DNA from 4 places in the Exiguobacterium sp. TDN 0502 genome. Region 1 is predicted to be linked to each of the others. Evidence: riboswitches for the same ligand, from Rfam matches in the RefSeq annotation. Region 1 holds a riboswitch; each other region holds the start of a gene.
The links. A riboswitch is a leader RNA that binds a small molecule or an ion and turns the genes downstream of it on or off. The one in region 1 is predicted to bind S-adenosylmethionine.

Region 1 (5,379 bases):
TGGCTACTGGTACGGTGCTTTCTTTACGAATCGCCGGACGAGCATCACAAGCGGTAAACGCTCGGACATCGTCTTCTTCCAGAACACCTATACGGATGGTCCATCGCATATCGGAATCATGCTCGATAGCGAACACTTCATCCATGCGGGCGGTTCACAGCTTCAAATCAACTCGATTTATGAACCGCGTTGGCAAGAGCATTTCCTCGGATTTAAATCAATGTAAGACAAAAAAAAGACGAAGCCGTCGAATTCGATGGCTTCGTCTCTTCTTATCGCAACACGTCAGAATGTCATCTCGACGTATTTCGTTACTTGTCGATCCATCAAGTATAACTCGATCTGTTCACGGTATGCTTTATAGTGATCGGATGCGATATGCGCTTCAAGCGCCTCTTCGTCCCGATACACTTCATACAGCATGAATTGATGCTCATCCTCGATTGATTGATGTAAGGAATAACGTAAGCAGCCTTCTTCTTTTTGTGAGGCGTGATAGACCGTTTGTAGAATCGGGAAGACTTGATCCGCAAGTCCTGCTTTGATTGTAAGTACAGCGTTGACAACGATTTCTCCCATGTTTCATTATCCCCTTTCGTGATTACCTGTATCTGTACCCATTTTCACGAAAAAACACACGTCAAAGGAGCTTGAAGATGCAAACTCAACTTTTTGAAGCACTTGAACAATTCGAACCGACGATGATTGCGTTACGTCGTGATTTCCATCGACATCCGGAACTCTCCTTCCAAGAAGTCCGCACACCAGAACGAATTGCAAACTTTTATGCGGAGCAGGGCATCCCTTATCAAACTGCCGTCGGAGGTCGTGGTGTCGTCGCGACGATCGAAGGCAAACAGCCTGGTCCGACGATTGCGGTCCGTGCGGATTTCGATGCCTTACCACTTCAGGAGGAGACGACGCTTGCCTTCCGATCGATCCATCCCGGTGTCATGCATGCCTGCGGACACGATGGACATACGGCGATGGTGATGGCACTCGCTGCTACACTCTATCCGTTACGCGATCAATTGCAAGGAACGATTCGAATCATCCATCAGCATGGAGAAGAGGTCTTTCCTGGCGGAGCGATCCAAATGATCGAAGCCGGCGTTCTCGAAGACGTCGATGCGATTTTTGCGACACATCTCGAAAATGATTTACCAGTTGGTACGATCGGGTTTCGGGAAGGACATACGTTATGTGCGATCGACGAATTCGAAATCATCGTCCATGGTCAAGGCGGACATGCGCAAGCACCGCACAAGACAAAAGATGCGCTCGTCGCTGGAGCGCAGCTCGTCTGTAACTTACAACATCTCGTCAGTCGACGGGTCGACCCATTTGAGCCGGCAGTTCTCGCAATCGGATCCTTCCATGCGGGAACGGCGCCGAACATCGTCACAGGTGAAGCACGCATCGTCGGCGAAATTAGGACGTTCAATGAGACCCTTCGCCATCAGCTCCGGCAAGAAGTCGACCTTGTCGCTAAAACGACGTGTGCCGGCATCGGTGCCACCTATTCAATCGACTTTACGACGGGTTATCCGGCACTCTGGAATCATCCGGACGAGACAAAACTCGTTCAGGAAGCCGCTGCTTTCTTACCGGAAGCATCCGTTCGGGCACTCACACCGATGATGGCGGCGGACGACTTCGCACATTATTTAACGCATGTCCCGGGGAGTTATTTCTTCACCGGCTCCGGATATACGGACGGTCGCGTCAACTATCCGCAGCACCACCCGCAGTATGAGATCAACGAACAGGCGCTATTGATTGGTGCGAAGACACTTGGAGCGACCGTTTTACGTGCCTTAAAACCTAAGGATTGACTTTATTTCTTTGTGAATGGTATCATCACAACAATGATAACGAATGACATCAACTTCATATACCCTTATCAAGAGTGGACCGAGAGATCTGGATCGATGACGTCCCAGCAACCTGCGCATAGCAAGGTGCTACGACCAGCAAAGCGAAAGCTTTGGTTGATAAAAAGCGGCGACTCCTTTTGCAACCAAGCGAAGGAGTCGTTTTCGTTTTCTCGCTGTCAGACATACAATGGGGATTTCCCACGGAGAGGAAGAGACAGATGGAAAAAGCAACATTTGCAGGTGGATGTTTTTGGTGCATGGTGACACCGTTTGAAGAATTACCAGGAATCGAGGGAATCGTATCAGGTTACATGGGCGGACACGTCGACAATCCGACATACGAGCAAGTCAAAACAGGAACGACAGGACATCTCGAAGTCGTCCAAATCACGTTTGATCCGAGCCTGTTCTCGTACGAGCGTCTGCTCGAACTCTACTGGCCACAAACGGATCCAACGGATGCAGAAGGTCAATTCCAAGATCGTGGCACGCAGTATGCACCAGCAATCTTCTATCATACGGATGCGCAGCATGAAGCAGCGATTGCTTCTCGTGATGCCCTCGCTGCAAGCAATCGTTTTAAACAACCGATCGTGACGCGAATCGATGCCGCTTCTGAATTTTATCCGGCGGAAGAGTACCATCAAGACTTCCATAAGAAAAATCCAGAACACTATAAAAAAGATCGTGCTGCTTCTGGGCGCGATGCTTTCATCGAGCAGGAATGGAAAGATACAGCGACGGTCTAATCGCCTCAAACCACATACAGTAGCTGAGACTGATTTCATACATCTCGTTCTTCCCCTACTTTGCAGTAGAAAGTGGAGGATGATCGAGATGTCACTGGAGTCAGTTTTTTGTATGTAAACCAACAGCTTTCTCCTTTTGCTATTACCCTTGCATAAATTTGTGATCGTTTACAAATGAAGTCTTTTGTTTTAGAGTTAACAAAAATTAACCGGTTAAAAAGGAGATCATTGCATGGAACAAAAAGCGATTCACATATTAGAGAGCTATGAACAATTAAAAGTGATCAGTGATCCGTTACGAACAAAAATCCTGATGTTTCTCGTCGAAAAACCACATACGGTACATCAGTTAGCCCACTTGCTGACGTTATCTCGCGCAAAAATCCTCTATCATGTACGGGAACTTGAAAAGCATCACTTGATTCGCCTCGTCCGGACGGAAGAACAAGGCGGCAATCTATTGAAATATTATCAAGCGATCGCCCGAGGATACATTCCTGCCGATCATCTTCTAAACTTCGTTGAAACGAAAGAGGCGACCCGACAATCGTATCTCGAGGTACTAGATCGGGCAAAGACACGCGTCCTTACGGCTCCGACAGCTGCTTTTGCTCCCGTGTCTTCGAACGTTGAGGACTGGATGAGCTTATCGATCCAAAAGGAACTAACGATGTCTGAAGCCGACTTTCAACGCTTTACTACAAAATATCGTGCTTTACTAGACGAGTTCACGAAATCTCCTCCATTTGATGAAGAAGATAAAAAACACTTCTATATCATGACGACTGCCTTTTCGATCGATGAACCACTGTTTGAGAACGACGACGTCTAAACCGGAGGTGCTCCATGCTACCTGTTGAAATGAATGCGCAACAATCGCTGTTTAAAAATCGATCTTTTTTATTTTTATGGGGATCCGGTATGTGCTCCGCCCTCTCCCTATCAACCTATCTGTTTGTTGAGCAATGGTATGTCATCCATACGCTAAACCAAGCACGCTATCTCGGATTCGTCCTCATGGCAACCCTATTACCTCGTATTTTTCTCATGTTGTTCGGTGGCGTCTTATCCGATCGCTACAAACGATCGACGATCATGCGCATCTCAAGCGCTTTTCGGATCAGCTTCATTCTCTGTCTTCTCGCATTACTTTATATCGATCAGCTTACGTTGCTGACGATCTTAGGATTTGCCTTTTTATTCGGCAGTGTGGATGCGTTCTTTTCGCCGGCGAATGCTTCCTTACTGCCTACACTTATTCAGAAAGAACAACTCACTAAAGCCAACTCATTGATTCAGACCTCTAATCAAATCGCCCTCTTTTCAGGTCCGATTCTCGGCGGCGTCATTCTTAGCTATTCTTCTTACTCGTACGTCTTTCTCGTTATTTTCGGAACACTCTGTCTGACGCTCCTCTTCACGTATGGCATTCGCGAATCTAAGATCAAACGACCACGTCAGCATTCAGCTCTACTTGAACTGAAAGAGGGACTTCATTATGTTTATCACTTTCAACAACTCAAACAGACCCTTTTTCTCGTCATCTGTGTCAATTTCTTCTTCTTCGGACCACTCCTGTTAGGAATACCGCTACTCGTTCATGATGTGCTTCGAGGCGATGCGATGGATTTGAGTTACATGCAAGGGGCTTATCAAATGGGAATGCTCGGAGGGTCGATCTGGAGTGGTTTTGCGCAGACGAAAGCAAATGGGCTTACCTCATCGATCCGATTGATTAGCTCCTTAGGTCTGCTCCTTTGTCTGCTTAGTCAAACCCAGCAGATTTTGCTTTATCTGATCATCCTGTTATCACTTGGTGTCCTTTCTTCCTTCTTCAATATTCGCTTCATTACGTTCATCCAGTCTCAATGTGCGGAACAGGCGATGGGACGTGTCATGAGTGTCGTGAATGCCGCGTCAAACGGTCTCGTTCCATTATCCTACGCACTTCTTTCGTTTCTACTGTCGTTTCACGTTTCGATCACGACAATCATGTTGTACTGCGGTCTTCTCATTATTGTTCTCTCGCTTTACTTCGGAAGACGAATGGTTCATCTATTCGATTGAGATCAAGTCACAACACATAAAAACATGCGAATCTCCCGATCGAATTAGCGGGAAACGCGCATGTTTTATTTAGTCAATCTAGAACGTGAGTGTTCATCCTCGACTCCTGCAGGGAAAGAAAGCGCGAGTCGCGCTTTCGTCAGGGTCAGGTAAGACCCGGCAAATCGCATGGAATGCGGGATGACGCGGCTTACCTCCCTCCTGCGGAAAGCGAGGATGACAGAAACGTTCGTCAGTCGATCGAACTAGTATCAGATTTTTTAAGAGACTTGCTTCGGTATAACCTTCGCCTTCTCTTCCGGCGCCACGACTTGATATCGTTTCAAGACGAAGATCCCGCATACCATGACGGCGAGACCGACAAGCTGACCGAACGATAAATCAATTTGCGGTAAACCAAACCAGCCGAACGTATCGACAGCGAGAGCAAAGCTTAGCTGCGAAATCAGAACGACAGAGATCGCGACGGACGGACCAAGCAGCTGGATCCCGCGCATGACACAAAAAACGACGCCGACACCGACAAGCCCACCGAACCAATAGAGCGGTGATACGTTTTGGATCTGTCCGATCGTTCCGCCACGAAACAGAACATACGTGACACTTGCTCCGACGAACCCGACGAAGAAGACGAGCGTCGTCGTCGCCCAAGCACCGAACGCGTCACTCATCCGAGCATTCAATAC
Region 2 (5,379 bases), on a different contig from region 1:
TGCTCGAAGTCATCCCCGGTAATCCACAAATGCAAAACGACGGCGGCTTCGGCTTCCTTCGTCCTATCAATTACTCCCAGTCCTCTGAAGACATTTACATCGCAGCATCTCAAATTCGACGCTTTAATCTACGTAATGGTGATGTCGTCACAGGTAAAGTCCGTCCACCAAAAGAAAATGAACGTTTCCAAGGGTTACTAAGTGTGGAAGCCGTCAACGGGGAAGCGCCGGATACGGCACGAAACCGTTTGTTCTTCCCGGCACTCACACCGATCTACCCGGATCGTCTGATGCGACTTGAGACAGAACCGCGCCATCTATCGGTTCGTGTCATGGACATGATTGCACCGGTCGGTTTCGGTCAACGTGGTCTGATCGTCGCGCCGCCAAAAGCCGGAAAAACATCGTTGCTTAAAGAAATCGCGAACTCGATTCAGGAGAATCATCCGGATGTCGAGCTGATCATTCTATTGATTGATGAGCGACCAGAGGAAGTGACGGACATCGAGCGATCGGTTCCGGGAGCAGACGTCGTCAGTTCAACGTTTGACGAAACACCGGACAACCATGTCCGAATTTCGGAGCTTGTCCTCGAGCGGGCAATGCGACTCGTCGAACATAAAAAAGACGTCGTCATCCTGATGGATTCGATCACACGTCTGACACGAGCTTATAACTTAACAGTGCCGCAAAGCGGACGCACACTCTCGGGTGGGATCGATCCGGCGGCTTTCCATAAGCCGAAACGCTTCTTTGGGGCAGCACGAAATATCGAGCATGGCGGTAGCTTGACGATTCTAGCTACGGCGCTCGTTGAGACAGGATCACGAATGGATGACGTCATCTATGAAGAATTCAAAGGAACGGGCAACATGGAATTACATCTCGATCGGAAATTGTCGGAGCGTCGGATTTTCCCGGCGATCGATATCCGCAAATCGGGTACACGGAAGGAAGAATTGTTACTGCCGAAAGAGCAACTCGATGCGCTCTGGACGATTCGACGGACGATGAACGAGTCGAACGAGTTCGTCGATACGTTCCTGCGTAAGATTCGCGATACGAAAAACAATGAGGAATTTTTCGTTGAGCTCGAGAAAGAAAAGAAGAAACAGGTCCGCCGCACACCGGCGAAACCACGCACCGTCAAGACGGAGACATCAACTGAAAAATAACTATTGCGACGCGTAAAAAAATCGTTTAGTATAGGAAGGTAACTTACTCTGGCTCAGCAAATGAACCAGGGCGGAAGGAGAGAAATCAACCATGAAACAAGGAATTCACCCTAACTACAATAAAGTAGTATTTATGGATTCAACGACTGAGTACAAATTCTTGAGCGGTTCTACTCGTTCTTCGAACGAAACGATCACTTGGGAAGATGGCAACGAGTACCCACTCATCCGTGTGGATGTGTCTTCTGACTCGCACCCATTCTACACAGGTCGTCAAAAGTTCAACGCGGCAGATGGTCGTGTCGATCGCTTCAACAAAAAATACGGCCGCAAGTAATAACTTGTCGGTTCTTAAAAAACAGCCTGCCTCCGTCACGGAAGCAGGCTGTTTTTGTATAGGCTGAATTGTGAACGATATGCAAGATATGTCTTCAGGACGAAGGAAAATGCGATGCCGCTGACAATTCCGATCAAGTACGGGATAGCATCCGGATGCGCCAAAATATAATCGACGATCTTATGAAACGAGATGTGACGACCGACGAAATAACCGGCACCTAAAAAGACGCTGATCCAAATAAGTGCTCCCGTATAGGCATAACTCGCAAAAACGCGAAATGGCATTTTCGAGACACCTGCAAAAAAAGCAGAAAGTTGACGAAGGCCGGGTATGTAATAACCGATGATCAAGACCGATTTCCCGTAACGACGAAATCCGGCTTCAGCAGAGAAAATATGTTTTTCCGAGATACGCATCTTCGGTCCGACCCGGTGGAGCAACGGCATACCAAGCTTTAATCCGAGCAGGTAACTGATCGTCATTCCGATGCAGCTTCCGGCGTACGCAGCAAGAATCGTACTGAAAAGGGGTAAGTTACCTTGATGCATCCAAAAACCGGACAAAATCAGCAAGGTCTCGTCGGGAACCGGTAATCCCACGATACCACCTGCGAGAAGAACAGAGAGACCAAGGGCACCATATTGGTGCAGAATGTCATGTAAGAGATGATGAATCGGGGACACCTTCTTTCGTGAGAATCTTCTTCTTCAGTGTACAGGAAATAGGGGACGGTTGGAATGAAAGGACAAAAATTCTAGGGAATGAATAATCGATATTTGATTTCCGGAAGTCAACCCTTTTTCTCAATACCGTTTCGAGCTATACTCGTTAAAGTGACTATTTTTAGAGGACGGTGTCGGACGATGATGCATGTAATAAATCAGTACGGCTGGATCGAAGTAATTTGTGGCAGTATGTTTTCCGGGAAATCGGAAGAGTTGATTCGTCGTGTCAGACGGGCGCAGTACGGCAAACTGCCCGTTCAAGTGTTCAAGCCGGCAATCGACGACCGATACCACGAAGAGCATGTCGTCTCTCACATCGGCAACTCTGTCGTGGCGATTCCGATGGCGACGAGCCGTGATCTGTACGCAGCAGTTGCACAAGAGACACAAATCGTCGGGATCGATGAAGTTCAATTCTTTGATGATGAAATCGTACAAGTCATCGAAGCGCTCGCACAAGACGGAAAACGTGTCATTTGTGCAGGACTCGATCAAGACTTCCGGGCAGAGCCGTTTGGAAAGATGCCGGAATTACTGGCACGCGCAGAGTTCGTGACGAAACTACAGGCGATCTGTCTGTCATGTGGCGATCCCGCTTCAAGAACGCAACGGTTAATTGACGGAAAACCGGCAAACTATGATGACCCGATTATCCTAGTCGGAGCGTCGGAGTCGTATGAGCCACGGTGCCGGCATTGCCATGAGGTGCCAGGAAAGCCGAAGCCGTTACAATCGATACAGCAGCAACAAGGATGAAAAAAAGACGAACCGCTTGCGGTCGTCTCGTCCTTTGATCTAGCAGCCATTCACTTCTTCACGGAAACGAGTGGCTGTTTTTTTATTACCCTATTTCCTGCGAGAAACGGTTTGATCGTTCGATGAAGCGGACCGTCTCACGAACGATTAAATCCCGGTCATGATCGAGGGTTGCGACGTGGTACGAGTTGAGAAGACAATAGCTGCGTTTATCGTTCGTTCCGATATGCCGATGCAGGTAATCCGAGCTTGACGGCGGAACGACGTGATCGGTCGCTGAGTAGAGAATCAATGTCGGCAGAAGAATCAATCCTAGGCGTTTTTTTGTTTCGTCCATTAGACGGACGAGTTCGAACGCACACCGGCTCGGAACGAGATCATAGATGATTTCGAAGGCAGATCGCTTGATGTCTGGTGCCCCTTCCGGTAAGTACTGCGGACCTTCATCAAACGAGAGTGCTTCATAGGATGGAACGGAGAGGGCGGCATTGATCGTAATGATCCCTGCGAACGGAATCCCGTCAGCAGCGAGCGATAGTGCGAGCGTCGCGCCCATCGATTGACCGACGACGAAGACGTGATCGCACGTTTCTTGTAAACGTTCATAGCCGTCTTGCAGGCTTTCTTTCCAACATCGGGCGGTCGATTGTTCGAACTCGCGGACGTTCGTTCCGTGTCCGCGCAAACGTGGCGCGTAAACAGTGAATCCTTCAGCAGCAAATGCCTCACCGACGTCGCGGACACTTTGCGGTGTCGCATTAAACCCATGACAGATTAGAATGCCGATCGGACCACCTTGAAAATAAAACGCTTCAGCACCAGTTAATACAGGATAGTTCATCATTACTATTTTTCCTCCATTCATGAAAAAAACTCGTCGACGTCACTGCTTGGACGTCCACGAGTTTTTCACCGTATCATCCAAAGCCGCGCTTTGCTGGTCGGAGCACCTTACAGATTGCAGGTTGCCGTGAAGTCCTAGAGCCAGGTCTCTCGTTCACTCTTGATAAATATCAGATTGGAATTGTCGGATTAATCATTGAGACGATGGTAGCACGACCGAAAATGACTTATCAAATCGTTCTTGACGAATGACGAATCCGTTCATTGAGTGAATCCATAACTTGTCAATTCATCGATATGCGCCAAATGGATTATTTTTGTAAAATTGGTTGACTTTCAAAGGTTCGACCCGTAATGTAAAAATTAGTTTTACGACATAAGCAACACTGCAACAACACACATAACGAATTTCATACCGCAATACTTATCCAGAGAGGTGGAGGGACTGGCCCTACGAAACCTCGGCAACAGACTCACTTATGAGCACTGTGCCAATTCCATCAGACAGCTGTCTGAGAGATGAGTGGAGTGGATTCTGCCACTGTGCGGATCCAGGTCTCTTCTTGTTTCTCAAGAAGAGACCTTTTTTTGTTGAATGAAGGGGGAAAACGGAATGATTGCATTTCATCAAGTCAAGAAAACATACGTCACGAAGGATCAGACGATTGCAGCGCTCGACGGTGTCGACCTGACGATCGAAAAAGGCGAAATCTTTGGTGTCATCGGCTTTAGCGGTGCCGGAAAAAGTTCACTGCTCCGTTGCGTCAATCTATTAGAACGACCAACATCAGGAACGGTGACGGTTGACGGAGAAGATTTGACACAGCTATCACCGAAAAAGTTACGCCAAGCGAAACAGCGGATCGGGATGATCTTTCAACACTTCAATCTACTGAATGCAAACACGGTCTTTACGAATGTCGCAAAACCTCTTGTTCTCGCAGGCGTCAAGAAAGACGAGATTCGCCGCAGGGTGACGGAGTTACTCGAATTCGTCGATCTAGCGGACAAGGCGGACCATTATCCGGATCAATTGTCGGGTGGACAGAAACAGCGTGTCGGCATCGCCCGGGCACTAGCGACGCAACCTTCCGTCCTCTTATGTGACGAAGCGACGTCAGCACTTGATCCCCAGACGACACACCATATTCTCCAGTTGCTAAAACGGATCAATGCCGAGTACGGGATCACGATTCTCTTGATCACCCATGAAATGGGCGTCATCCGAGAGATTTGCGACCGGGTCGCCGTGATCGAAGCCGGGAAGCTGATCGAGTCGGGAACGGTCTTTGATGTCTTCTCGAATCCGAAGACCGAGACAGCGCGGAACTTCGTCCGCTCCGTCATGCATGATGAGATTCCGGCATCGATTCGTCAGTTGATCGAGTCGCGGAATACACATCCGATCTATAAGATTCATTTTCTCGGACATCACACCGGGCAGCCACTCTTATCGCAAGTCGCGAAACGCTTCGACGTTGATGTCAACATCCTACACGGTAGCATCACGGAGTTGCAGGAGACACCGTTTGGCACCTTG
Region 3 (5,379 bases), on a different contig from region 1:
GCGAAGACGACGACCCCGCACATCAAGGAAGTCTACCGGATCATTGATCCGGTGACGGATAAGTTCAAAGGGGACTACGTGACGTTGATGGATGAGGATCCGTCGCAGCTCGATGCCGTCGATTTAATCGATGTCCGCGATCCGTCGTTCCGTAACCGCGTCGAACAGTTCAAGGTCGAGCGGTTGCTCGAACCGATCTTCAAAGATGGAGAGCTTGTTTACACAGTACCGACGATTGAAGAGAGCCGCCATTTCCACGAGACACAGATCGGACGCCTGTGGGAAGAATACAAACGGCTCCGTTTACCAGAGATTTATGCCGTCACATTCAGCGACCGCCTCTGGAAGCTCAAACTCGACATGATTCGGGATACACGACTTGCCAGTGGTTTAAAATAAGGTATAAGAAAAGCGCCATTCGTCTGGACGAATGGCGCTTTTTATCATGTCAATCCTGCTTCGTTTCCGACAGGTGTCATTTCTGATGGCGCTTGTTCCATCTTCTTACGAAAGTACCACGCGAAACCGAGCGCACCTCCGATGAAGACGATATACGTGATGCGTTGACCGAATTCGGCTAAGGAATCTGCGTAAAAAATACTGATTAAATGATCACTTCCACTAATGAGTAGCAAACAGGCAATCAGGAGCGCAATGCGGTATGCAAGCGTCGGGCGGTCTGTCGGTTCAGCATGCCAATACATGATGATATGATGGGCAAGTAGTACGATACCCAGGATTCCTAATATTCCAATGAGTACTTGCGGCATAATGAACGATCCTCCTGTTAATAATATCTAGTCTTATTTAAACATAGTTCATACGACTTTCGTCAGGAAAAGTTTCCCGTTCCACTTTCCTCACGGTATACTGTAGAAAAATCGTTAGTGATCGAAGGAGGGCATTTTTCCATGAAAACCTTTAAGCTATGCACACTACGCATTTTAATGGACGAGTCAGGGCGCGATACGACCATTCCTGTCGCCATTCAGGACGGCTTGACCGTCAGTACGGAACAGACTGCTCAATGGGTAGCTGAAATCGTCGTGGCACCGAGCGAACAACCGATCATCGATGAACTGTTCGCAAAACATTTACGTGCCTTGATCGAAATCACGATCTCACGACCCGATAATGACCCTGCCGCGATGATCGTCACGCCTCTTGAACGGACTGCCTTAAGTGAACATGTCTCTTACGTCTTCACCGGTAAGATGGTCATGATGAAAAATGATTTATCCGAATCGATTTTACGGGAAGTCGTCGAGGACGGCTTCAAGGGAGAAGAACTCATCCAAGAATATAAGGACCGTCGTTCCAAACGCGGGGCGCACATCACGAGTATCGCTAAGGAAACATTCAAGCAATATCTCGCTGAACACCCGGAAGCACCGGTTTCTTAAGGTTTTTCGACTTCATCCGTAATATGATCCGCTACATTGATCCGGTCGATCGTATAGTAATCCGTATAGCGGATATAATTCGCACAGGCGTTTTTCAAAGGCGTCCGGTAGCTGAACGTCTCATCGATCGATGATAAGGCTGCCTTGATCGTATGGGAGTGGCAGACGATTAAAATCCGTTTGCCTCCATATTGTTGCGTCACTTCCTGTAACACTTCGAACACGCGCTCCTGGATTGCCTGCTCCGTTTCAAGTCCCGGCACGCGTGTCGTATCGTTCGCTTGGACAGCCTCATAGATGGCTGCGACCGGTTCCCCTGAAGCAGCACCGAATTCGCGTTCGACGAGTCGTTCGTCCGTTGCTGTGATCGTTAACCCAACAGCACGACCGATGATTTCGGCCGTTTCAACGGCGCGTGATAACGGACTTGCAAGCAACACATCCCACTTTTCATTCGCTAGATAAGCGGCACTAAGTTCCGCTTGTCTTTTTCCCGTTGCATTCAACGGGATATCTTCTCTTCCTTGGATCCGTTCGTTTAAGTTCCAATCCGTCTGACCATGGCGCACTAAGCAAATTTCAGTCATGTCTCTGTCTCCTTCATTCAAGAAATATGACTGATTGTATCATGTTTTTCATCCGGAAGTTGTCTTGGTGGTAACAGCAGGACTTGACAGGTAAAACGTTCGATTCGTTCAAGTAACCGTTCAAGTTTCAGAGGATTTTCGGTTTGGGCGAAACTCGCAAGGGAATGCGTACCGTTTGGAAATGAGAATAGTCGGACATCCGCTCCGACATCCGCTCCTTTTTCAACAAAATGCAACGCCTGCGAAAACGGAACGATCGGATCTTTTTTTCCGTGCAGGAGCATGATCGGGGGGGCATCAGACGTCAAATGCGTCACTGGCGAGACATGTGTCATTAACTTCCGCCATTCCTCTCTTCCACCCTTATAGAATTTAATATGAGCAATCCAAGTCTGAATGAAGTTGAACAGTAAGAAATTCGTAGGCGGATACAACGCAACGACACCACTGATCAGCGGCATCTGCCGCTCATCTCGTTCACCGATAAAGGCAGACGGGGCAAGTGCCGTCGTCAACATCAAGGCAGCGCCAGCCGAATCACCCCATACCATCATGCGTCCCCGAAGGATGCGTAGCTCTTCCGCTTGCTGATTCAAAAAACATAAAGCATCACGTACATCTTCTAAGTTGTCCGGAAAATAACTGCCTTCTTCGAATAAACGGTAATCAATGCTACAAACAGCCACTCCAAGCTCAAGCAACCGATCTACGATGGGACTGAAGCAAAACATATCCTTCCGCTCTCCACGTACGAATGCTCCCCCATGGGCATAGATAGCTACCGGAAATGGTCCGTCTCCGGGTGGATAATAGAGGTCGAGCTGTAAAGTACAGTTCCCCGTCTCTTTATAAACGAGCGTCCGCGGTGCAAGTTGTTTTTCTGTAATTGGCAATTCAGGTTCCGTCCAGCGAAGCAACGCACCGTAGTTATTCCAGATGCTCGCTCCTGCTGCAGCTGTCGTTAATAACGCAGCTCCCCCCATCAGCCATGCCGTTTCCCGTTTCACTTGATCACCTCCAAAATACACTACGAGATTCTTCACTTTGTTATTCTTTTACCCCGTTTTAAAAGAAGTCGAACGTCTTAGTATTCCTACTTGACGCCTCACGGACGTTCCGCTATAGTGAAAAAGTCCAAATCGGAATTATTACGTTTTAACAACGGAGGGAATATAAAATGAAAAAAGTCATTCCTGCTTTAACCGTCGCACTGGCGAGCGCAAGTATCCTCGCCGCTTGCGGATCGAACACTGATTCGTCGACTTCAGATGACAACCAGACGGAAGTCTACACATCGACGTTCGCAACGGCTGCCATCGCCCGTGAAATCGGTGGTGATCAGGTAAACGTCAAGATGATCGTTCCACCGGGTGCAGATCCTCACTCATATGAACCTACTTCCAAGCAACTGACCGAGATTGCTAAAGGGGACTTGTTCCTTTTGACAGGTACGACACTCGAACCGTACTCCAAAAAAATTCAAGAGAGCTTAAAAGGAACGGACGTCCGTTTTGTCGAGACAAGTAAAGATGTCCACTTGCTTGAATCCGATGCCACTCTTCATGCGCACGCAGAAGACGGACATGATGATCATGCAACGGATGAACACGCATACGAAGAAGACGGGCACGACCACGGAAAATACGATCCGCATGTCTGGCTTGATCCGGTCAATGCCAAAGCGATGGCACGCTCGATTACGACTGCACTGTCAAAAGAAGTACCAAAAGAGAAGGCAACGTTCGAAAAAAACTTGAAATCCTTCGATCAACAAGCTGATGCATTAGATAAAGAGTTCAAGCAGGCCGTCACTGACGGCTCGAAAAAGGAACTTCTCGTCACGCACGCTGCATACGGTTATCTCGCTGAACGATATGGTTTTACACAACTTCCGATTGCAGGTATCTCCCCGTCAGATGAACCGTCACAAAAACAGCTAGCGGCGTTAGTCAAGGAAGCCCGGATGCATGATTTGAAATACGTCGCTTTCGAAGAGACAGTCTCACCGAAGGTCGCGCGTGTCATCCAAAAAGAAATCGGCGCTGAATCGGTGACGATCCATAATCTCGAGTCAGTGACGAAAGCGCAACAAAACAGCTCGTATTTCAAGTTGATGGAAGAAAACGTTGCGACATTAAAACAAGCACTTCAGTAAAGTACAGTTGACACGCGTTACTCAATGCGGTACGGTAAGAAACGTGTTTTAGACAATTGAATGACTTCTTTTTATCGCGAGAAACGGAGGGACTGGCCCAATGATGTTTCGGCAGCGGACGATTTGATTCGTACTGTGCCAAATCCAGCAAGCGTAAGCTTGAGAGATAAGAAGAGCGTCTTTACTCGATAAAGACCGCCTTCTTTCTTGCGAAGGGGTCTTTTTTTGTATCTTTGAGAAACGAGGTGTCAACAATGAATGAAACGATCACGCCTAACAAATGGGCACTGCTTCCGCTCGTCGTGTTCCTGGTCCTCTTCATCGGAGCCGGGATCTTCTATGACGACTTTTACAAATTCCCGATTCTCATCGCCGCTTTGATCGCTTTAATTTTTGCTGCCGTGACGACGAAAGGATCGATTAATCAAACGGTCGAACGGATTGCAACCGGTGCCGGAAATCCAGACATCATGATCATGGTCTTCATCTTCTTATTAGCCGGGACGTTCTCCGGAACGGCAGAAGCGATCGGTGCGATTGATGCAACCGTCAATGCTGCCTTGACGTTCTTACCGCCATCGCTCCTCATGAGCGGACTATTCATCATCGCTGCCTTCATCTCGATGGCAATGGGAACCTCTACCGGAACGATTGCCGCCCTTGCACCGATCGCTTTCGGTATTCATGAAGCGACAGACATCAACGTTGCGATCGCAGCTGCTGCCGTCGTCGGGGGATCGATGTTTGGCGATAACTTGTCATTTATCTCCGATACGACAATCGCTGCCGTCCGGACACAAAAAACGAACATGCGTGATAAGTTCCGGACGAACTTCATGATCGTTCTTCCGGCTGCTATCCTGACAATCATCCTACTGGCGTTCGTTTCCGGATCAGGGGATGTCGTCGAAGCTAAGGCATTCGAGTTCTACAAATTGATTCCATACCTCGCCGTCATCGTTCTTGCGATCTTTGGCGTCAATGTCATCCTCGTCCTCATCGGGGGAACGTTACTCACCGGCATCATCGGAATGGTCGACGGTAGCTTTGGTTTAAGCGGCTTCGTCCTTTCGATGTCTGAAGGGATGTTAGGGATGGCGGAGATTTCCATCTTGACGCTTCTCATGGGGGGTCTTGTCAGCTTGATTACATTTAACGGTGGTATTGCCTACCTGAAGGAGATGTTGACGCGCAAGATTTCTAAGCGTCGCGGCGCCGAATTCAGCATGGCGGC
Region 4 (5,379 bases), on a different contig from region 1:
ATGTGATGCAGGCCGTCAATGGTTGGTGTTGTGCATCCATCGCGATCAAGCTGTGCATGGCACTGCTGAATGCGACGAACTTCGGTGGCATGCTCGGATGACGCTTCGTGATCAAGCGAATTGATTCGAGTACGGCATCAAAAATTTCTTCTGGATCCTGCTCCGCCGTCGACCGATTCGGTGTATGAAGCGGATAACCGACGTTTGTTTGTCCGACGACTTCTCCCTTTGTCGTAAATAGGACCGCTTTCGTACTCGTCGTTCCGATATCGACGCCTAACATGTATTCAGTCATGTGAATCGACTCCTTTCGACATCATTTGTTGCGTTTTCCAGAGATCTTCGACTTCCTGGACGTCATCAAAGTTCTGATGCAAGGAAGCAACCATCCGCTCCCGGTCGCCTGTCTCGATCGCTTCGATGTACAGGGCGTGGTTCGCGAGGATGCGTTCGAAGTCTTCGATGTCTTCCTCGAATCGTACCCGCATCGACAGGAGGATGAAACTTTCCATGACCGGTTTGAGGTTTTGCCAAATCATGCTGACATACCCATGATCGATCGAGCGGATGATCGTTTCATGAAACAGTACGTCCTGAAAGGAGAATTCATCGGCATCCTTATATTTAATGGCGACTTTCATCATTTCGAGAATCTTGCTTAGTTCACGGACGAGTTCCGACCGTTCAATCTTGACGAGCCGTTCAAAAACGAACGTCTCGATAAGAAGCCGGACATCGTAGATTTCCTGGATATCGCGCTCGGATAAACCGACGACGACCGCCCCCATTCGTTCGAGACGAATCAATTGTTCGGATGCAAGGACCTTTAACGCGTCACGGACGGGCGAGCGACTGACGGAAAAATCAGAGGCTAATTTGTTTTCGGATAAAATGGTACCGCTTTCAATCTTTCCTGAAATGATTCGCATCCTTAGTTCGTGTGCGACACGATCTCCGGCGGAGGCTTTTGATAACCACTTCAAGGGGTATAACAGTTCTGACATGGAATCACCTGATTTCTAAAGTGAGTATACTTGTATACAAGTTAGTATAAACGTTTTTTTCTAAAATGCAAACGCTTAACTTAAATCTTGAAAAACCGAGTCGAAACCAGGAAAACGATTCCAACTATGTTAGGGTGAAGGAGTAAATAGTGTAGAAAAAGGGTAGAAAGGAGATTAGCCATATGAACATTTTAGTCGTAGGGGCAGGAGCAGTCGGGGGATATTTCGGAGGTCGTCTTGCTGAACAAGGTGAACAGGTGACATTTCTCGTTCGTCCGAAACGGTATGAACAGTTGCAAAAAACAGGGCTGCAGATTAAAAGTCCACATGGTGATGTGACCATCTCACCACGCCTCATGACGCGGGAGATGCAACCGAACGATGTGTTTGATGTCATCTTACTTTCGACGAAAGCTTATCACTTGGATCAAGTGGTGGAAGATCTCGGACCATTCGTTTCTGAACATACATATATCCTGCCGTTATTAAACGGTATGAAGCATATAGGACGGCTCACAGACGTTTTTGGAGAAGAACGAGTACTTGGAGGTCTCTGCTTCATTGAGTCGACGCTCGACTCGGAAGGACGCATTCTGCAGACGAGTCCATCGCATCGACTGTTGTTTGGTTCACGAACCGGTAGACCAACAGCGCGTCTCGAAGCGATCACAGCCTGTTTTGCACAGGCAAAGGCGCCGATGATGTATTCTTCGCGGATCATGGATGAGATGTGGCAAAAATATCTGTTCATTTCGACGTTTGCGGGCGTGACGACATTATTCCGCGCTGCGATCGGTCCGATTCGGCAAGAATCTGTCGGTCGTCAGATGATCACAGACATCATGAAGGAAGCAAAACAGGCAATGGAAGGACAGGGAGCCGTATTTAATGATGATGTGGAAGCAGGACTGACAAAGCAGATGAATGCCATGGAAGATACGATGAAATCATCAATGTTGCGTGATATGGAAAAGGGGCAATCCGTAGAAGTGGAACAATTTTTCACGAGCTTGTGGAAAGGCTCCGATAGGGAACCGGGCGTTGCTCTCCGGCTCGTTGAAGCGAACTTACGGATGTATGAACAATCAATTGCTAGGTAATTTTTCTATATCAGAAAAATTTTGGAGGAGTGTTAATATTTCGTTTTCATGACGAAACAGAAGATCTTCGTTGGAAGCGTTGACTTCCGAAATATACTTCATCTATTCTTAATGAGATTGAAAAAAAGTGATAATATAATTTTCCGTATTTTTTTCTTGCAATAAAGGACTAACGAAGCAAATGAGAGAGGAAGTTTATCCATTATGAAACGTATTATTATTCGTGCAGGTATGACCCCATTCGAACAATTTGATGCTCCTTATTTGATGAAACATAATTCCATTGGCGGAAATGTCGGGAATCTTATTTATCAATACAGTATCTTCCGGACATTGATGACGGAAGGAACGACAATCACACCTGACTATTACTACTATGACGAAGAACGGGCAGATGAGATCAATGCTAACTTTGATCTATATGTCATTCCACTCGCAGATGCGTTCCGGAAAGAGTTCATGCCGACACTTCGCAAATATACACGACTCATCAAAAAACTGAAAATCCCGGTCGTCGTCATCGGTGTCGGCTTACGTGCACCGTTTGAACCGGATTTAGACGGTGGATTCCCGTTCGACGAAGATGTCAAAGCATTCGTCAGTGCAGTACTTGAGCGCTCAAGCATGCTTGGACTTCGTGGGGAAATCACGTCGCAATACCTGACACGCCTCGGTTTCCGCGAAGGCATCGACCACCGTGTCATCGGATGTCCTTCGATGTATGCTTTCGGTCGTGACCTGAACATCCGCGAAACGAACATTACGTCTGAGTCGATGATCACGGTCAACTCGTCACGTTTAGCACCGCAAAATGTTCTCGATTTCATTACGCGCGGGATGGAAGAGTACCCGAACCATTACTTCATTCCACAATGGATGAAGGAATTGAAATTGACGTATACGGGTACACATCCGATCGCTGATCTGTCCGTGACGAACTATCCGGTGAAAATGTCGGATCCGGCTTACATGAACGATCGTGTCCGTTTCTTCTTGAATGCGCAGACATGGTTCGATTTCATCGGTCAAGCCGATCTCAGTTTCGGAGCACGTTTACACGGGAACATCACGGCGACACTTGCCGGTACACCAAGTATCCTTATTCCAAAAGATGCACGGATGCGCGAATTGACGGATTATCACCAACTGACACACATCTGGGCAAATGACATCACATCGGATACACGCTTATCCGACGTCGTAGCGAATGCCGACTTCCAAAGCCCGACACGTGTTCAGGCACGTAACTTCGATAACTTCGTTGATTTCTTGAACGTTAATGAACTCGAGCATATCTATCAGGAAACGAACTACCCGGAAAACGTACCGTTTGACCGCCAAATGGCGCAAACGGAATTGTTGCCGGCAGTTCAACCGATTTCAGGAGTCAGCCTCGAAGAAGCAGTCGCCCGTTTCGAACAGTTCTTCCCGGAACAAGAAAAGAAAATCGCGGAAGCACAAAAGCAGACAAAAGCGCAGTTAGCTGAAAAAGATAAGAAGATCAAAGCGTTACAGAAACAGACAGGGATGGCTCAAAAAGATCAAGAGATTGCGGCACTCAAAGCGCAATTAGCTGCCCAAACGAAAACGATGAAACATCAGCAAGGAACATTGAATCGTAAAGCGGTTCGTGCAGCATTGAAAACAGCGGATTTATTCGCCAAAAAATAAGCATTTCCCGACATTCCGGATCATCGCGATCCGGAATGTCTTTTTGATAGCAGTATTCTGAATTGTGTTGACAATTCGGAAAAGAGTTGATAGGGTTAGGAACAATTACATACTTATCCAGAGAGGTGGAGGGACTGGCCCTGTGAAACCTCAGCAACAGGTCGTAAGATACTGTGCTAATTCCTGCGGGTGCTGCACCCGATCGATAAGGTTTCCGAATTGTCGACCGACGCATCCGTAAGGGTGCGTTTTTTTGTTTGAAATAGGTGAAACGAGGAGGAAAATGTCATGAAAACGAGCGGGTCCTTTCGGCGGAAGATGGAATCACGTCATCTGATCATGTTGTCGTTAGGCGGTGTCATTGGTACAGGATTGTTTTTAAGTACAGGTTATACATTGGAACAAGCAGGACGCATCGGAACGATTTTGTCTTATTTGATCGGGGCGGTTGTCGTCTATCTGGTCATGTTGAGTCTCGGTGAACTGGCTGTACATATGCCGGAAACCGGTTCCTTTCATCGCTACGCGACAAAATACATCGGACCGGGTACAGGGTATACGGTAGCCTGGCTCTACTGGCTGACATGGACGGTTGCTCTCGGTTCGGAATTCACGGCAGCGGGCATGTTGATGCAGCGCTGGTTCCCGTCCGTTCCGGTCTGGGTGTTCAGTGCCTTATTCGCTGCGATGATTCTTGGGATCAACGTCTTGAAGGTTCGCGTGTTTGCGGAAGTCGAGTTTTGGTTCTCCGCCATCAAGGTCGTGACGATCGTTGCCTTCATCTTGTTGGGGGCAGGCGCCATCGTCGGCTTCATTCCACTAAAGGATGGGAGTGCGGCACCATTCTTTTCTTCGTTAATGGAAGGCGGATTGTTCCCGAACGGTGCCTTTGCGATTTTCATGACGATGCTTGCCGTGAACTTTGCCTACTCGGGAACGGAATTGATCGGCGTCGCAGCGGGTGAAGCCGTTGATCCGAAGCGGACGATTCCGCTTGCGATCCGGACGACGATTTTGCGGCTTGTCCTCTTTTTCGTCGGTACGATCATCGTATTAGCCGTTTTATTGCCAACGGAAGGAAAGGGCGTGCTCGAAAGTCCGTTCGTCGCCGTATTTGATCGGATTGGGATTCCTTACGCAGCAGATGTGATGAACTTCGTCATCCTGACCGCTATCCTGTCGGCAGCGAACTCCGGGCTTTACGCCGCCTCGCGGATGCTTTGGTCGCTTGCGAACGAACGGATGATTCCACGTTTCTTCGCACAGGTGACACCAGCTGGCGTACCACTCCGAGCTGTATTGTTCAGCATGATTGGCGGAGGACTGGCCCTGCTGTCGAGCATCTATGCGGCAGGAAGTGTCTATATCGCGCTCGTCTCGATTTCCGGTCTTGCTGTCGTCGTCGTCTGGATGAGCATCAGCGTTGCCCAGTACCGCTTCCGGAAACAATTCCTGCGCGAAGGGCATACGGTCGACGAACTGGTCTATCGTACACCACTGTTTCCATTCGTGCCGATTGCCGCTTTTGTTGTCTGTTTGATTTCCCTCGTTGGTATCGGATTTGATCCAACCCAACGAATCGCCTTGTACTGTGGTATTCCATT

Region 2: another riboswitch for S-adenosylmethionine. It lies ahead of ACRPK8_RS10720 (alpha/beta hydrolase); the one in region 1 lies ahead of msrA (peptide-methionine (S)-S-oxide reductase MsrA).
Region 3: another riboswitch for S-adenosylmethionine. It lies ahead of ACRPK8_RS15325 (Na+/H+ antiporter NhaC family protein); the one in region 1 lies ahead of msrA (peptide-methionine (S)-S-oxide reductase MsrA).
Region 4: another riboswitch for S-adenosylmethionine. It lies ahead of ACRPK8_RS12965 (amino acid permease); the one in region 1 lies ahead of msrA (peptide-methionine (S)-S-oxide reductase MsrA).

Annotation. Positions count from the first base shown of each region.
Region 1 is NZ_JBOZGJ010000008.1:39,867-45,245, forward strand. It holds gene ACRPK8_RS09835 (SH3 domain-containing protein) at 1-226, shown strand, start outside; gene ACRPK8_RS09840 (putative quinol monooxygenase) at 286-579, opposite strand; gene ACRPK8_RS09845 (M20 metallopeptidase family protein) at 657-1,835, shown strand; SAM riboswitch class I at 1,898-2,001, shown strand; gene msrA (peptide-methionine (S)-S-oxide reductase MsrA) at 2,096-2,626, shown strand; gene ACRPK8_RS09855 (ArsR/SmtB family transcription factor) at 2,859-3,458, shown strand; gene ACRPK8_RS09860 (MFS transporter) at 3,473-4,693, shown strand; gene ACRPK8_RS09865 (DMT family transporter) at 4,954-5,379, opposite strand, start outside.
Region 2 is NZ_JBOZGJ010000009.1:59,177-64,555, reverse strand. It holds gene rho (transcription termination factor Rho) at 1-1,175, shown strand, start outside; gene ACRPK8_RS10735 (type B 50S ribosomal protein L31) at 1,267-1,512, shown strand; gene ACRPK8_RS10730 (DedA family protein) at 1,548-2,198, opposite strand; gene ACRPK8_RS10725 (thymidine kinase) at 2,382-2,996, shown strand; gene ACRPK8_RS10720 (alpha/beta hydrolase) at 3,082-3,840, opposite strand; SAM riboswitch class I at 3,908-4,009, opposite strand; SAM riboswitch class I at 4,261-4,365, shown strand; gene ACRPK8_RS10715 (methionine ABC transporter ATP-binding protein) at 4,453-5,379, shown strand, end outside.
Region 3 is NZ_JBOZGJ010000024.1:419-5,797, reverse strand. It holds gene ACRPK8_RS15355 (nicotinate phosphoribosyltransferase) at 1-399, shown strand, start outside; gene ACRPK8_RS15350 (hypothetical protein) at 444-770, opposite strand; gene ACRPK8_RS15345 (YwpF family protein) at 912-1,403, shown strand; gene ACRPK8_RS15340 (histidine phosphatase family protein) at 1,400-1,990, opposite strand; gene ACRPK8_RS15335 (alpha/beta hydrolase) at 2,008-2,997, opposite strand; gene ACRPK8_RS15330 (metal ABC transporter solute-binding protein, Zn/Mn family) at 3,168-4,145, shown strand; SAM riboswitch class I at 4,214-4,318, shown strand; gene ACRPK8_RS15325 (Na+/H+ antiporter NhaC family protein) at 4,400-5,379, shown strand, end outside.
Region 4 is NZ_JBOZGJ010000013.1:65,217-70,595, forward strand. It holds gene gntK (gluconokinase) at 1-295, opposite strand, end outside; gene ACRPK8_RS12950 (GntR family transcriptional regulator) at 288-1,004, opposite strand; gene ACRPK8_RS12955 (ketopantoate reductase family protein) at 1,187-2,104, shown strand; gene ACRPK8_RS12960 (polysaccharide pyruvyl transferase family protein) at 2,309-3,775, shown strand; SAM riboswitch class I at 3,886-3,987, shown strand; gene ACRPK8_RS12965 (amino acid permease) at 4,064-5,379, shown strand, end outside.